Regions from separate parts of the Aquaspirillum sp. LM1 genome, predicted to be linked through region 1. Evidence: predicted binding sites of a transcription regulator. Region 1 holds the regulator's gene; each other region holds the start of a gene.
The links. The regulator sigma-54, encoded in region 1, starts transcription at its own class of promoters, with help from an activator protein. The targets are predictions, from matches to a motif close to CTGGCACGCTTCATGCTT.

Region 1 (4,953 bases):
GCGGTGTGGCGCTGGCCATTATCAGTGGCCGCAAGGCGCGCTGTGTGGAAGTGCGCGCCCAGGCGCTGGGCGTGGCGCATGTGTATCAGGGGATAGGCAACAAGGCCGAGGCGTTTGCCCAGCTGCTGGCCGATACCGGGCTGAGCGCGGCAGACTGTGCCTATATTGGCGACGATGTGATTGATTTGCCGGTGATGCGCCAGGTGGGCTTTGCCGTGGCGGTGCCAGATGCGCCCAATCTGGTGCGCAGCCACGCCCATTACGTGACCGGCAGCGCCGGCGGGCGCGGCGCAGTGCGCGAGCTGTGCGAACTGATCCTGCACGCCCAGGGCAAGCTGGATGACGCGCTGGCAGTGTATCTGGCATGAACCGTCGCCCTAACAAACTGTTTCCGCTGGTGCTGCTGGCGTTGCTGGCCGGGCTGACCTTCTGGCTGCAGTCGCTGACCGACTGGCTCAGCGCCAGCGTCAGCCATGACAAGCGCGCCGAAGCGCCAGACTACGTGGTGGAAGGCTTTACCGCCACGGTATTTGACGCCCAGGGCCAGGTTAAACAGCACCTGAGCGGCCAGCAGGCCTGGCAGCAACCCAATGACCCCACCATTCATTTGCTGCGCCCGCATTTGCGCCAGTACGCCGGTGCCGTGCTGCAACTGGAAATCATCGGCGACAATGGCCGCTATAACCCGAAAACCCGCATCAGCCAGTTTCCAGGTCAGGTCACCGTATTGCGTTACAGCCCAGGGCAGGACACCGCCAAACTGGTCAGCAGCCAGCTGACCATTGACACCGAGCAGCGTACCGCCCGTTCGCCGGCGCTGTCGGTGCTCAGCCGTGGCCCCAGCGTGGTGCGCAGCACTGGCTTCACTTACAACGATGTCACCCAGCAGGTCAAACTGCTGTCCAAGGTAAAGGTAACCCATGTTCCGACCCGTCAATGACCGCCTGCTGTCCGGCCTGCTGGCCATGGCGCTGACTGCCGTTTCTGCCCACAGCCTGGCCGAGCAGGGCGACCGCGACAAACCCATCCAGATCGAAGCCGACCGCGCCAGCCTGGATCAGCTTAAAGGCATCACCGTTTACGAGGGCAATGTGGTGGTCACCCAGGGCACCATTCTGCTGCGCGCCGCCCAGGTGACGGTCACCCAGGACAAAAACGGCGGCGATCTGGCCGTGGCTCACGGCAACCCGGCCACTTTCCGCCAGAAAATCGACGGCAAAAATGAATGGATGGACGCCCAGGGCCAGCGGATTGAATACGACAGCGGTAAAAATCTGGTTAAACTGTTCGACAACGCCAGAGTCAAGCGTGGCCAGGACATCGTGATGGGGCAGACCCTGGTCTACAATACCAAGGATGAAACCTTCATCGCCAACGGCCCCACCGGCGGTGCCAGCCCGGCCAAGGGCAGCGGCGGGCGGGTGACGGTGATTTTGCAGCCCAAGAAAAAGGATGGCCAATGAGCCGCAGCGTGCTCTCGGTACACCACCTGAACAAGCGCTATGGCAAGCGCACGGTGGTCAAGGATGTCTCGCTGGATATCAGCAGTGGCGAAGTGGTCGGCCTGCTCGGCCCCAATGGTGCCGGTAAAACCACCAGTTTTTACATGATTGTTGGCCTGGTCAGCGCTGATGGTGGCGAAATGCGCATCGATCAGCATGATATCCGCCATCTGCCCATCCATCAGCGTGCGCGCATGGGGCTGGGCTATCTGCCGCAGGAAGCATCGATCTTTCGCAAGATGACGGTCGAGGAAAACATCCTGGCCATTCTGGAAATTGCCGGTCGGCGCGGCGAAGACGCCGAAAACGAGCTGACCAGCCTGCTGGACGAACTCAATATCGGCCACCTGCGCGAATCGCCAGCACTGGCCCTGTCTGGCGGCGAGCGCCGCCGGGTGGAAATCGCCCGGGTGCTGGCCACCCGCCCGCGCTTCATCCTGCTGGATGAGCCGTTTGCCGGCGTGGATCCGATTGCCGTGCTGGACATTCAAAAAATCATTGCCTACCTGCGGGAACGCAATATCGGCGTGCTGATTACCGATCACAACGTCCGCGAGACCTTGTCGATCTGTGATCATGCCTACATTATCAACGAAGGTTCCGTGCTGGCCAAAGGCCGCCCCGACGAACTGGTGAGCGACGAAAACGTCAGACGGGTGTATCTTGGTGAACATTTCCGCCTGTAGGCGTGTGACAGCGTGATGAAGCCCGCGTAATGAAACAGAGCCTGCAACTTAAAGTCAGCCAGCAGCTGACCCTGACCCCGCAACTGCAACAGTCGATCCGGCTCTTGCAGCTTTCCACCTTGGACTTGCAGCAGGAAATTGAAAACATCCTGCACGACAACCCGATGCTGGAGCGTGACGAAGGCCAGCCCGATCCCCTGCCCAATACGGCGGACACCCCGGCCAGCAGCGCCGACACGCCCGGCAACGACAATAACGACGCGCCAGAGCCCAGCCGCGACGACGACGGCCCAGCCGATTCGCTGGAGCTGTCCGACTGGTCCAGCAGCGGTTCGGGCAACCACGACGACGATTTCGACCCGCACGCCAATATGGTGGCGGAAAAAACCCTGCGCGAGCACCTGCTTGACCAGGTGGCCGAACACGCGCTGCAAGCGCGCGACCGCGCCGTGGTCACCTTCCTGATCGAAGAACTCGACGACGATGGCTATCTCACCCAGTCGCTGGAAGAACTCGCCGCCCACCTGCCGGAAGAGCTCGGCGTGGACGCCGACGAACTGCAAGTGGGCCTGCGCCTGTTGCAGCAGTTTGAACCGGCGGGCGTGGGGGCCCGCTCGCTGGCCGAGTCGCTGACCCTGCAACTGGCCATCCTGCCGGACAGTCCGGTGCGCACGCTGGCCAAGGTGCTGATCAACGAACACCTGTCGCTCTTGGCGCACCGCGATTTCAACAAGCTCAAGCGCCAGCTGCACTGTGACGACGACATGCTCAAGGCGGTCACCCTGCTGGTGGCCTCGCTCAACCCGCGCCCGGCGGCCGGTTTTGGTCGCGACAACACCCAGTACATCGTGGCCGACGTGATGGTGCACAAAGGCCCGGAAGGCTGGCGCGCCCAGCTCAACCCGGCGGCGATGCCCAAGCTGCGGGTGAATTCGCTGTACGCCCATCTGCTGCAACACCACCGCGAAGGCGGCTCGCAGCTGACTGCGCAGTTGCAGGAAGCCAAATGGCTGATCCGCAATGTGCAGCAGCGCTTTGACACCATCCTGCGCGTATCCGAGGCCATCGTGGCGCGCCAGCAACAGTTTTTTGAGCTGGGCGAGGTGGGCATGCGCCCGCTGGTGCTGCGCGACATTGCCGACGAACTTGGCCTGCACGAATCCACCATCTCGCGGGTGACCACGCAAAAATTCCTTTTATGTCCACGGGGTATCTTCGAACTGAAATATTTCTTCGGCAGCGCGCTGGAAACCGATTCCGGCGGAGAATGCTCGGCCACTGCCATCAAGGCGCGGCTGCGCCTGCTGATTGGCAACGAAGACCCGAAAAAACCGCTTTCCGATTCGGCATTGGCTGATATGCTGGGCGCTGAAGGCATTCAGGTGGCGCGGCGGACGGTGGCCAAGTACCGCGAAGCCATGCAGATTCCGCCGGTCAACCTGCGCAAGTCGATCTGATCATGTTGTTCCGCCGTGGCCTGAGTGCCACGGCCTCAAGCCGGCTGTGGGCCGGCCGATGAAAGTATGACGGAGACCGGCCTGGGCATCAGGCCACTCCCTGCCGGCCACGCGGCGGGCCTTGTCCCGCCGCACAGCTTCAACCCGGCCCGTCCCGTTGGACGTGGCGTTTTTCCAGGAAGGAGTAAGGTTATGAACCTGAAAATCACCGGCATTCACCTCGACGTTACCCCCGCGCTGCGCGACTACATTGAAGCCAAGCTCGAACGCATCACCCGTCATGTCGATAACGTCACTTCTGTCGCCGTGACCTTGTCGGTAGACAAACTGGAACAAAAAGCCGAGGTGAACGTTCACCTCAAAGGCAAGGACATTCATGTCGAGGCCAGCAGCAGCGACATGTACGCCGCCCTGGACGCCCTGGCTGACAAGCTGGACCGCCAGGTGCTCAAATACAAGGAAAAACTGACCGACCACCACCCGGCAGACAAGGCCGCTGTGGTGCAGGCTCCGACCGAGGCCTAAAGCCCGCTTGGCGGCATGAGCGCCCAAGTGGCGGCGCGGTCGGGTTTCCTCCCGGCCAGATATCCACTACGGCGGAAACCTGCGGGTTTCCGCCCGTTCCTTCTTCCCAGCCATGTCAGCAGCGCAGATGCGCACGCTGCCCAGCCGGATCAAACCGGCGTAGAATGGCGCGGTTCCGTGAAAGCGTGGGTCACGCAATGAGTTTGATTGCCAAAATCCTGTCCCCCGAACATGTGCTGCTGGATCTGGATGTTTCCAGCAAGAAACGCGTGTTCGAGCAGGTCGGCATCCTGTTTGAAAACAGCCATGGCATCGCCCGCAGCGATGTGTTCGACTGTCTGTTTGCCCGAGAAAAACTCGGGTCAACCGGTCTGGGTCAGGGCGTGGCCATTCCGCATGGCCGGGCCAAGGGGCTGAAAGAAGCCACCGGGGCCTATATCCGGCTGAAAGCGCCGATTCCTTATGATTCACCCGATGGCAAACCGGTGCAAAGCCTGTTTGTCCTGCTGGTGCCCGATCAGGCCAATGACTTGCACCTGCAGGTATTGTCCGAACTGGCCCACCGATTTTCCAACCGCCAGCTGCGCGAAACGCTGTTGACCGTCGCCGACGCGGCCACCGCGTACCGCCTGCTGGCCGAGTGGCCTGCCCATGCCTAGCATCAGCGTTCGCCGTCTGTTCAATGACAACGTTAACAAGCTTGACCTGGTCTGGGTGGCCGGCACGTCGGGGGGCGATCATCGCATCCATACCGACGACCAGCGTCCCACCCTGGCGCTGGTG
Region 2 (4,953 bases), 1.8 Mb from region 1:
GGCGTGCCACCAGCTCCTTGCCGGTGCCGGTTTCGCCAATGATCAGCACATTGGCTTCGCTGGGGGCGATCTGGCGGATGCGCGCCAGCAGCGCCACCGACTGCGGGTCTTCAAACACCTGGGCCGTGGCGCGGATCGAGGTGGTCAGCGATTGCGGGTTGGGCAGGGTAATCACCCCGCGCCCAGGGTCGTGGGCCGGCCTGGCCGGGCGTCTGTCTGCGTGGTTCATGAATAAAACGTCGGTGTGGGGTAGCGTTCCATCAAAGCCCATGTTCCTAGCTCCCTGATCTTGTAGTCTATTGGGTCGTGTAGCGTGTGGGTGCGCAGGTTGCGCCAGTAGCGGTCCAGCCGCAGCCCGGCATGGGTGGCGCGGGCACCGGCCACGTCAAACATCCGGCTGGTCAGATCCAGGCCCACCCGGGTGGCGGCCACTTTGGCCACCGACACTGCCACGGCCACCTGGCCGCGTTCAGCTTCACTCAGCCGCTCGCCTTGCTGGTAAGCGGCATCCAGTTGCTCGGCGGCGCGGTTGGCCAGCGTGCGCACTGTTTCCAGCCCCATCCAGAATTCACCATAGTGATTCAGGATATACGGATCATCCTGAATCTGGCTTAAACCGGACAAAAACCAGGGCCGGGCTTCGTGCAGGGTATAATATTTGGCCTCGGCAAATGCCCCCTCGGCAATGCCAATATAAATATTGGTCAGAATCAGCTGGGCCAGCAGCGAGCGCAAACAGGAAAATGGTGTGCTCAATGGGCCGGGGTCGCCCAGAATTTCCTTGTGCTCAATCCGCACCCGTTCAAAGTTTACGCTGCCGCTATCAGTTTGCCGCTGGCCGATATTATCCCAATCCTGAATGATGGCAATGCCGCTGCGGGCCGTGGGCACGGCGGCGGTGATGAATTTCTGGTTGGATTCACCAATGGCTGACACCAGCAGCATTTCTGAATCCAGCGCGCCAGAGCAAAAACTCTTTTTACCCGATAACTCATACCAGCCGGAAAACTCCCGGCACAGGGTACGCGTGTCCAGCGGGTTCATTGCATTGCCCCAAAACCACTGATGGCGGGCGGTATGCTCATACCAGGGTTGCCATTGTTCCGGCTGGGCAAACAGGCGGATCGACGCCAGCATCAGGTGGTGAAAGGCAAACACATGGCCAATCGAGCTATCCACCCTGGCCAGTTCGCGCACCACAATCAGCGTGTCGTGCCAGTTGGCCCCCAGCCCGCCGTACTGGCGCGGAATCGACAGGCGCAGCAGGCCGCTGTGGCGGATGGCATCGCGCTCGGCCTTGGGCGTGCCGCCCTGGTTGTCGCGCTCTACCGCCGTGCGGGCAAATGCCTCGGCCAGCGATCGGGCAATCTGCAGTGGGCTGTCCGTGGTGTCTTCGGCAGTCCAGTAAGCCATGACGTGGTTTTCCTTGAGTATGGAGTGGGGGCAATCACGAGCAAACATGGCTGCCGGTTTTAATTGGCTGCCCGCGATGCTGTTCAATCAGCACTGACCGGGTTATGCGTCGTGCTTGTGCTGCTGTCGGGCCAGCATAAAGGATTTGCGCAGCACTGACCTGCGAAAAAAGTTGATTGCTAAGCAGAAATTCTGCTGTAAGAAAAATAGGCTGTTGCTGAATCAGCAGCATGCGGAAGACATGCTGCTGATTCAGCAGTCGTGCCAAGTGGAAGATCATACCTCTGCCCACAGGGATTGCTGATTAAGCAGCAATCCCTGTGGGCTGGGCAGCAAAACTGATGGCTGGGCAACAGATCGGGCGGATTTCATGCGAAATGGCCAGGATGGCATGGTATCTGCTGTTTGGTTGGCTATTCCGCCTGAACCAGCATCAGGCTGAAAATAACAAACCAGGTCAATTCAGTTCGGCAGTATGGGGGCGGAACCCTGGAATTGGGTTAATCAGCAATAAGGGCCACTCACCAACCCTCTGGCGTTGTGGTGCCGACGCGTACTGTCTGCAGCGGCGCGTCTGGCCAGAACCGCTACGCTGGATTGTGTGAGCGGCTTTAACTTAAATAGGCTATCGGGTCATGAAAAACCATCAGCAAAGCAAGGCTGCCCTCTCGCGTGACGACATTTTTCAGCGCGCCACGACCCTGGCGGCACAATTTGCCCAAACTGCGGTCGAGCGTGACCAACTGGGGGGAACCCCGAAAGCCGAGCGCGACGCCCTGCGGCAAAGCGGTCTGCTCACCCTGATCATTCCCACCGAGCACGGTGGGCTGGGGGCCAACTGGCAGGACACCCTGGCGATTGTGCGCCAGTTTGCCCGGGTGGATAGCTCGGTGGCCCATGTGTTTGCCTTTCAGCACCTGCTGCTGGCCACGGTACGGCTGTTTGGCCAGCCGGCGCAGTGGCAGCCGTGGTTTGAATCCACCGTGCGCGAACGCTGGTTCTGGGGCAATGCGCTGAACCCGCTGGACACCCGCACCGTAGCGGTTGCCGACGCGCAGGGCTACCAGTTTCATGGCAGCAAGAGCTTTTGCTCCGGCGCGCTGGATTCCGACATGCTGGTGGTGTCAGCCGTGCAGCCGCACAGCGACAAGCTGCTGATTGCCGCCCTGCCCACCCGGCGTGAGGGCATCACCCTGTACCACGACTGGGACAATATCGGCCAGCGCCAGACCGATAGCGGCGGGGCGGATTTCAACCAGGTGCGCGTGGCCAGCCATGAAGCCCTGCTGGAGCCCGGCCCATTGTCCACGCCGTTTTCCACCCTGCGTCCGCTGATTGCCCAGCTGATCCTCACCATCATTTACCTGGGCATTGCCGAAGGCGCACTGGCCGAAGCCAAGCGCTATTCGCTGACCCAGCGCCGGCGGTGGCCCACCTCGCTGGCCAGCAGCGCCAACCAGGATCCGTACACCCTGCTGCATTACGGCGAATTCTGGGCCGGGCTGGAGGGGGCGCGCCTGCTGGCCGAACGCGCCGCCGCCGAACTGGACAGCGCCTGGGCGCTGGGCGAACAGCTGGATGCCGCGCGCCGGGGACAACTGGCCATCAGCGTGGCCGCCGCCAAGGTGACCGCCGCCAGGGTGGGGCTGGATCTGACCAGCCGGATGTTTGACGTGACCGGCGCGCGCGCCACCACGGCGGCGCTGCGTCTGGACCGCTTCTGGCGCAATCTGCGCGTGCATAGCCTGCACGATCCGGTGGATTACAAATTACAGGAACTGGGCAACTGGGCGCTGAATGACAGCTACCCCCAGCCGTCTTTTTACGCCTGACCGACAACAGGACACGATCATGACCGATTTTGCAGAAGAAGCCGGCTTCGACCCGGCGCACGCCGCGATTGCCGCCGTCGCACGTGGCGAATTTGTGGTGGTGGTGGATGACCTCGACCGCGAAAACGAAGGCGACTTGATCATCGCCGCCGACACCATCACCCAGGAACAGATGGCGTTTCTGGTGCGCCACAGCAGCGGCGTGGTGTGCGTGGCGCTGCACGGCGAGCGGCTGGATGAACTGGCGCTGCCGCTGATGGTGGCGCGCAATACCGAAGCGCAGGGCACCGCATTTACCGTGACGGTAGATTACCGCCATGGCACCAGCACCGGCATTTCCGCCGCCGACCGCGCCGCCACCCTGCGCGCCCTGGCCAACCCGGAAGCGCTGGCCGATGATTTCTCCCGGCCCGGCCATATTTTTCCATTGCGCTACCGTGAAGGCGGCGTGCTGGCGCGGCCTGGCCATACCGAAGCAGCGCTGGATCTGGCCCAGCTGGCAGGCCATTACCCTGCCGGGGTGTTGTGCGAAATCGTCAACGACGATGGCTCGATGGCGCGCCGACCCGACTTGCTGCGGTTTGCCCGTCAGCACCAGCTGACCATCATCACCATCAGCGCGCTGATTGCCTACCGCCAGCAGCACGCCCCCGCCCGTCCGGCCACGGCCCGGCGCAGCTTGAGTGTGCCGGTGGCGGTGTCCTGACCCTCACGATGACGTGACGGCCTCTTCCTTTTTGAACCCACTGCTTTACCCCTTATTCCACCGGATGGCAATTGCCTCCGGTGGTTTTTTATGTCAAAAGCAATAAAATTCAGAAAAATTCATTGGATTTTTACTGGTCAGTACCATGGTCTTGATGTCTGGCTGATGTATTGCACGCTGCCGGAAGTTTCTTCTGTTTCCGCATAGGGCAATACGGCTTGAATGGAGCAAGTTCATTCAGAGGGTTGAATATGCTGAAAAATCAGCAGCCCATCAGCAGGGGTGCTGAAAAATAATAATCCCCCATTCGCCGGATTGTTTTATAAGTTACTGAATATAAACAATAATTAAACTGGCAAACTTGCTGCTATATATTGATTGAAAGATTCTGCTGCGGTATCGGGTTTCATGCCCTTCCGTCTGCTGCTGAATCAGCCCCCGCTTTTGCCAAATTATTTTTGTTTACGTCTTTCACTGGGAGATAAACCATGAGCCAAGCCCCGATCAAATTTGCCTACTGGGTGCCAAATGTCAGTGGCGGTCTGGTAATCAGCAAGATTCCGCAGCGCACCAGCTGGGATATCGATTACAACCGCAAACTGGCGCAAATTGCCGAAAACGCCGGTTTTGAATATGCGCTGTCGCAGATTCGTTTTACCGCTGGCTATGGCGCGGAATATCAGCATGAATCGGTGGCGATCAGCCATGCGCTGCTGGCCGCCACCGACAAGCTGCGGGTAATCGCCGCCATCCTGCCAGGCCCGTGGCATCCGGCGGTGCTGGCCAAGCAGATTTCCACCATCTCGCACCTGACCAATGGCCGCATTGCGGTGAACATTGTTTCCGGATGGTTCCGTGGCGAATTCACCGCCATCGGCGAGCCGTGGCTGGAGCACGACGAACGCTATCGCCGTTCGGAAGAATTCATCGACGTGCTCAAGGGCATCTGGACCCAGGACAACTTCACCTACAAGGGCGACTTCTACCGCTTCCACAACTACA
Region 3 (4,953 bases), 1.4 Mb from region 1:
ATATTGTGCTCACAATCAACCATCGCAGAGGATCCGGCGGCTACAAGCCACGGCGAAACTGGATGGCCTCGGCAATATGCCTGGCCGTGATCTGGGCCACCCCATCACCATCCAGGTCAGCAATGGTGCGCGCCAGGCGCAAGATGCGGTGGTAGGCGCGGCCCGACAGGTGAAAGCGCTCAATCGCCAGCGCGGCCAGGCCTGCGCCTTCTTCATCCGGGGTGGCCACCTGGTCGAGGGTGCTGCCTTGCAGTTCGGCATTGCTGCAGCCCTGGCGGGCCAGTTGCCGGGCAAAGGCGTGCGCCACCCGTTCGCGCACCACGGCGCTGGCTTCGCCTGGCGCGGCGCGTTGCAGGTCTTGTGCGGGCAGGCTGGGCACGTCGATGCGCATGTCGATGCGGTCAAGCAGTGGGCCAGAGATACGCAGGCGGTAGCGGCTGATCTGCTCGGGCGAGCAGCGGCAGCGCCCGGAGGGATGGCCGTGGTAGCCGCAGGGGCAGGGGTTCATCGCAGCTATCAACTGAAAGCGGGCAGGAAAATCCACCTGGCGGGCGGCGCGTGAAATGGTGATGCGCCCGGTTTCCAGCGGTTCGCGCAGCATGTCCAGCACCTTGCGGTCAAATTCGGGCAGTTCGTCCAGAAATAACACGCCGTGCAGCGCCAGGGAAATTTCTCCGGGGCGCGGATTGCTGCCCCCGCCCACCAGCGCCGGGGCCGATGCGGAATGATGCGGGCTTCTGAAGGGTCGCATCCAGAACTGTTCCGGGTCCAGGCCGTTGGCGCTGAGTGAGCGCACGGCAGCCACTTCCAGCGCTTCGTCTTCGCCCATGTCCGGCAGGATGCCGGGCAGGCGGGCAGCCAGCATGGATTTGCCCGTGCCGGGCGGCCCGGACAGCAGCAGGCTGTGGCGACCCGCAGCGGCAATTTCCAGTGCGCGCCGGGCGGCCAGCTGGCCTTTGATATCGGCCAGGTCCGGGTAGGCGCGGACGGTGCGCATGCAGGGCGGTGGCGGCACACTCAGGGTGCAGCGCCCGTCCAGCATGGCGCATACCTCCAGCAGGGTATCGGCCTGAGCCAGGCTGGCCCCTGGCCACAAGGCGGCTTCGGCGGCGCTGGCGCGCGGCAACACCAGGGTGCGTCCAGCCCGGCTGGCGGCCATCGCCATCAGCAATGCGCCGCGAATCGGGCGCAATTCGCCGCTGAGCGCCAGCTCGCCAACAAATTCATGCCGGGCCAGCAGGCTGGCGCTGATATGCCCGGCGGCGGCCAGAATGCCCAGTGCAATCGGCAGGTCAAACCGGCCAGATTCCTTGGGGAGATCAGCCGGTGCCAGGTTGATGGTGATGCGCCGGGCGGGAAACTCCAGCCCGGCCAGCAAGATGGCGGCGCGCACCCGCTCGCGACTTTCCCTCACCTCGGTGTCCGGTAGCCCAACCAGGGTCAACGACGGCAAGCCGTTGGCCAGATGGACTTCCACGGTCACTTCCGGGGCGTCGGTGCCGGCCAGTGCCCGGCTATGGATGCGCGCCAGTGACACAGGTGGCCAGAATCAGGAATGACCTTGCGCAGCCTGTTCGGCCTCAGCTTCCACCGGCGCAGCCTCGGCCACGGCTTGTGGTGGCAGCACCAGTGCTTCCAGCTTGGCCAGCCGGGCTTCCAGCTGCTCCAGCTTTTCGCGGGTGCGGGCCAGCACTTCCTGCTGCACGTCAAATTCTTCGCGGGTGACCAGGTCTAGCTTGGTGAACGCCGAGCCCATCAGGCTGCGCAGGTTTTTTTCCAGATCCTTGGCCGGGCTGGCCGCCAGGGTATCGCCAATCTTGGCGCTGATTTCGTCAAACAGTTTTTGGCTCAGCATGGCTGGCTCCTTGGTGAAGTAATAATTCAGGGGGCAATGCGAAGGACACGCACGCAGACCATCGGTTCAGATTTCAGTGTAGCAAAACCCGGCAACTGACGGCTGACAAGTGAATAGCCATCGGCAAAAAACCACAGCAATGGCATGCACCAAGCAGGTGCCAGGTGGTGAGCCAGCCTTGTCCAACACAGTGCATTGCACTGCGGGAGTGCGCCGGATCGGGCTATTTGCGGGCTGCCAGCGGGATTTTAAGGATGGCACGGATTATGCAAGCCTACCGCCGAAGCATCACGGGCGCCATTGTGTGACCCCTTCCCTCTCTACATCATCAAGGAGCTTGTATGAAACTGGTATCCGCCGTCATCAAGCCGTTCAAACTCGACGAGGTGCGCGAAGCCCTGTCGACGATCGGCGTTCAAGGGGTCACCGTGACCGAAGTCAAAGGCTTTGGTCGTCAAAAAGGTCATACCGAGCTGTATCGCGGTGCCGAATATGTGGTGGATTTTCTGCCCAAGGTAAAAATCGACATCGCCATCAAGGATGAGCTGCTCGAGCAAGTGCTGGAAGCCATCGAGAAATCCGCCCACACCGGCAAGATTGGCGACGGCAAGATTTTTGTCTTCGAGCTGGAGCAAGTGGTGCGTATCCGCACTGGCGAAACCGGGCCAGACGCGGTTTAAGCCACGCGCCAGAGCCAGAGGGACTCCAATATGAAAAAACTGATCGCAACCTTGTGCATGGCCGGTGCGTTGCTGACCAGCGCGCCGGTGTTTGCCGAAGATGCAGCGCCTCCCGCTGCGGCGGTGACTGCCCCGGTTGCCACACCTGACGCAGCACCGGCCCCGGCTCCGCTGGCGGGCCTGCAACTGGTGGACGCCAGCACCATCAATTCGGGCGATACCGCCTGGGTGCTGGTGTCCACTGCGCTGGTGCTGTTCATGACCATTCCGGGTCTGGCGCTGTTTTACGGTGGCATGGTGCGCAAGAAGAACATCCTGTCCACCCTGATGCAAAGCTTTGCCATCACCGCATTGATCACCGTGCTGTGGACCCTGATTGGCTACAGCCTGGCCTTCACACCGGGCAACGGTTTCATTGGCGGTCTGGACCGGGTGTTGCTGGACGGCATGACCTACGCCAAGGAAGCCGGCAAGCTGACGGTGAACGCCACGCTGGCCGGTACCATTCCGGAATCGGTGTTCATGATGTTCCAGATGACCTTTGCCATCATCACCCCGGCGCTGATTACCGGTGCCTTTGCCGAACGGATGAAGTTCTCCGCCATGCTGGCCTTTATGGCGCTGTGGTCGCTGCTGGTGTATTCGCCGGTGGCGCACTGGGTGTGGGAGCCGGGCGGCTGGATGTTTGAAAAGGGCGTGCTGGACTTCGCTGGCGGTACCGTGGTGCATATCAATGCCGGCATTGCCGGCCTGGTGTGTGCCTTTGTGCTGGGCAAGCGGGTGGGCTTTGGCCGCGAAGCCATGGCTCCGCACAATCTGGTGCTGACCCTGGTGGGCGCATCGATGCTGTGGGTGGGCTGGTTTGGCTTTAACGCTGGCTCTGCGGTGGCCGCAGATGGCCGCGCCGGGATGGCGATGGCCGCCACCCAGATTGCCGCTGGCATGGCGGCGCTGACCTGGATGTTTGCCGAATGGCTGGCCAAGGGCAAGCCGTCGGTGCTGGGCATTGCCTCGGGCGCGGTGGCGGGTTTGGTGGCCATCACCCCGGCGGCGGGCTTTGTCGATCCGAAGGGCGCGCTGGCCATTGGTGCCATCTCCGGGGTGGGCTGCTACTGGGGGGCCACCAGCCTGAAGCATATGCTGGGCTACGACGACTCGCTGGATGCTTTTGGCGTGCACGGCGTGGGCGGCATCATCGGCGCGCTGCTGACCGGCGTGTTTGCGGTCAAGGAAATCGGCGCGGTAGAAGGCAGTGTGCTGACCCAGCTGATTGGCGTGCTGGCCACGGTGGCCTACAGCCTGGTGATGACCTTTGTCATCCTCAAGGTGATTGATCTGGTGATTGGCCTGCGCGTGACCGAAGAGGAAGAGCGCGAAGGGCTGGACGTGGTGTTGCACGGCGAGCGCGTCGAGTAATCGGCTGCGGGTGCCGCGTTGGGGTGAAACCCGACAGTCACGGACCTTTCCTGCCAACCCCCTTGCTACGGCAAGGGGGTTTTTTGTGGGAATAACAGCAAAAACCAGCCCGTTTCAGCCAGAAACCCAGGGTTTTTTCGCTGGGCAGGCGTGTGCACTGGCCTGCGCAAGCAGGCACGAAACCTGCTCAAGAAGAAATGTACGCCAGGCATGACCCTGCCGACCGGTTGGTCGGCACACCCGCCTGGCACTCGCTGAGGAGAGCATCATGATGGGAAACCGGGATCGCGAACTGGCCATTTTGCAAAGCCGCCTGTTTCTGGAACTGCGCCGCACCCACTGCCGGGTGATTGACCTGAAATGGATGAATGAGGACGCCCGCTATGCCCGCCATGTGCTGGATTTGGCGGGTGCCTGTGACGAAGAGGATATCCGCGAGCTGGGGCGCAAGATTGCCCAGCACATGCGCATGCCGCCCAGTCAGGAGGTGGAACTGCGCACTCCGGCAGTCAGCCCGCGCCGCGCCGCCGATGTGGGCAGCGGCCATCAGGGCCAGGGCGGCTGGTGGCGGGCCTTGCAATTGCAGCGAGGATAAACGCCGTGGGCGCATGCGCTGCCGGGCAGCATGGGACGCACAACAATGGCACAGTCTGAAAGCAGGCTGTGCCATTGTGTTTTTGGCCCAGGCGGTAGGGGTCAGGCCAGGCGCTTAGGCTTCTACCAGCGGCACCCGTGGTGCCACCGCGCACATCAGTTCATAGCCAATCGTGCCGGCGGCATCCGCCACGGTTTCGATTGGCACACCCTCGCCCCACAACACCACCTTGCTGCCAATACCGGCAGCAGGCAGATGCGTGAGATCCACCGCCAGCATGTCCATCGACACCCGGCCCACCGTGCCGCTGGCCTGGCCATCCACCTGCACCGGCGTGCCCGACGGCACAATGCGCGGGTAGCCATCGGCGTAGCCACACGCCACCACGCCAATGCGCATCGGTCCCG

Region 2: a site for sigma-54 is predicted at 1,800-1,817, ahead of BXU06_RS09470 (acyl-CoA dehydrogenase family protein). Genes of this name have one in related genera too.
Region 3: a site for sigma-54 is predicted at 2,110-2,127, ahead of glnK (P-II family nitrogen regulator). Genes of this name have one in related genera too.

The regions. Positions count from the first base shown of each region.
Region 1 is NZ_CP019509.1:377,096-382,048, reverse strand. Features, by position in the region: gene kdsC (3-deoxy-manno-octulosonate-8-phosphatase KdsC) at 1-368, shown strand, start outside; gene lptC (LPS export ABC transporter periplasmic protein LptC) at 365-940, shown strand; gene lptA (lipopolysaccharide transport periplasmic protein LptA) at 921-1,463, shown strand; gene lptB (LPS export ABC transporter ATP-binding protein) at 1,460-2,188, shown strand; gene BXU06_RS01715 (RNA polymerase factor sigma-54) at 2,218-3,645, shown strand; gene hpf (ribosome hibernation-promoting factor, HPF/YfiA family) at 3,838-4,170, shown strand; gene ptsN (PTS IIA-like nitrogen regulatory protein PtsN) at 4,368-4,829, shown strand; gene hprK (HPr(Ser) kinase/phosphatase) at 4,822-4,953, shown strand, end outside.
Region 2 is NZ_CP019509.1:2,201,450-2,206,402, reverse strand. Features, by position in the region: gene BXU06_RS09480 (sigma-54-dependent Fis family transcriptional regulator) at 1-229, opposite strand, end outside; gene BXU06_RS09475 (acyl-CoA dehydrogenase family protein) at 226-1,413, opposite strand; gene BXU06_RS17415 (hypothetical protein) at 1,448-1,681, opposite strand; gene BXU06_RS09470 (acyl-CoA dehydrogenase family protein) at 2,049-3,245, shown strand; gene ribB (3,4-dihydroxy-2-butanone-4-phosphate synthase) at 3,265-3,951, shown strand; gene sfnG (dimethylsulfone monooxygenase SfnG) at 4,440-4,953, shown strand, end outside.
Region 3 is NZ_CP019509.1:2,940,721-2,945,673, forward strand. Features, by position in the region: gene BXU06_RS12605 (YifB family Mg chelatase-like AAA ATPase) at 41-1,537, opposite strand; gene BXU06_RS12610 (accessory factor UbiK family protein) at 1,550-1,855, opposite strand; gene glnK (P-II family nitrogen regulator) at 2,197-2,535, shown strand; gene BXU06_RS12620 (ammonium transporter) at 2,566-3,951, shown strand; gene BXU06_RS12625 (hypothetical protein) at 4,220-4,546, shown strand; gene alr (alanine racemase) at 4,661-4,953, opposite strand, start outside.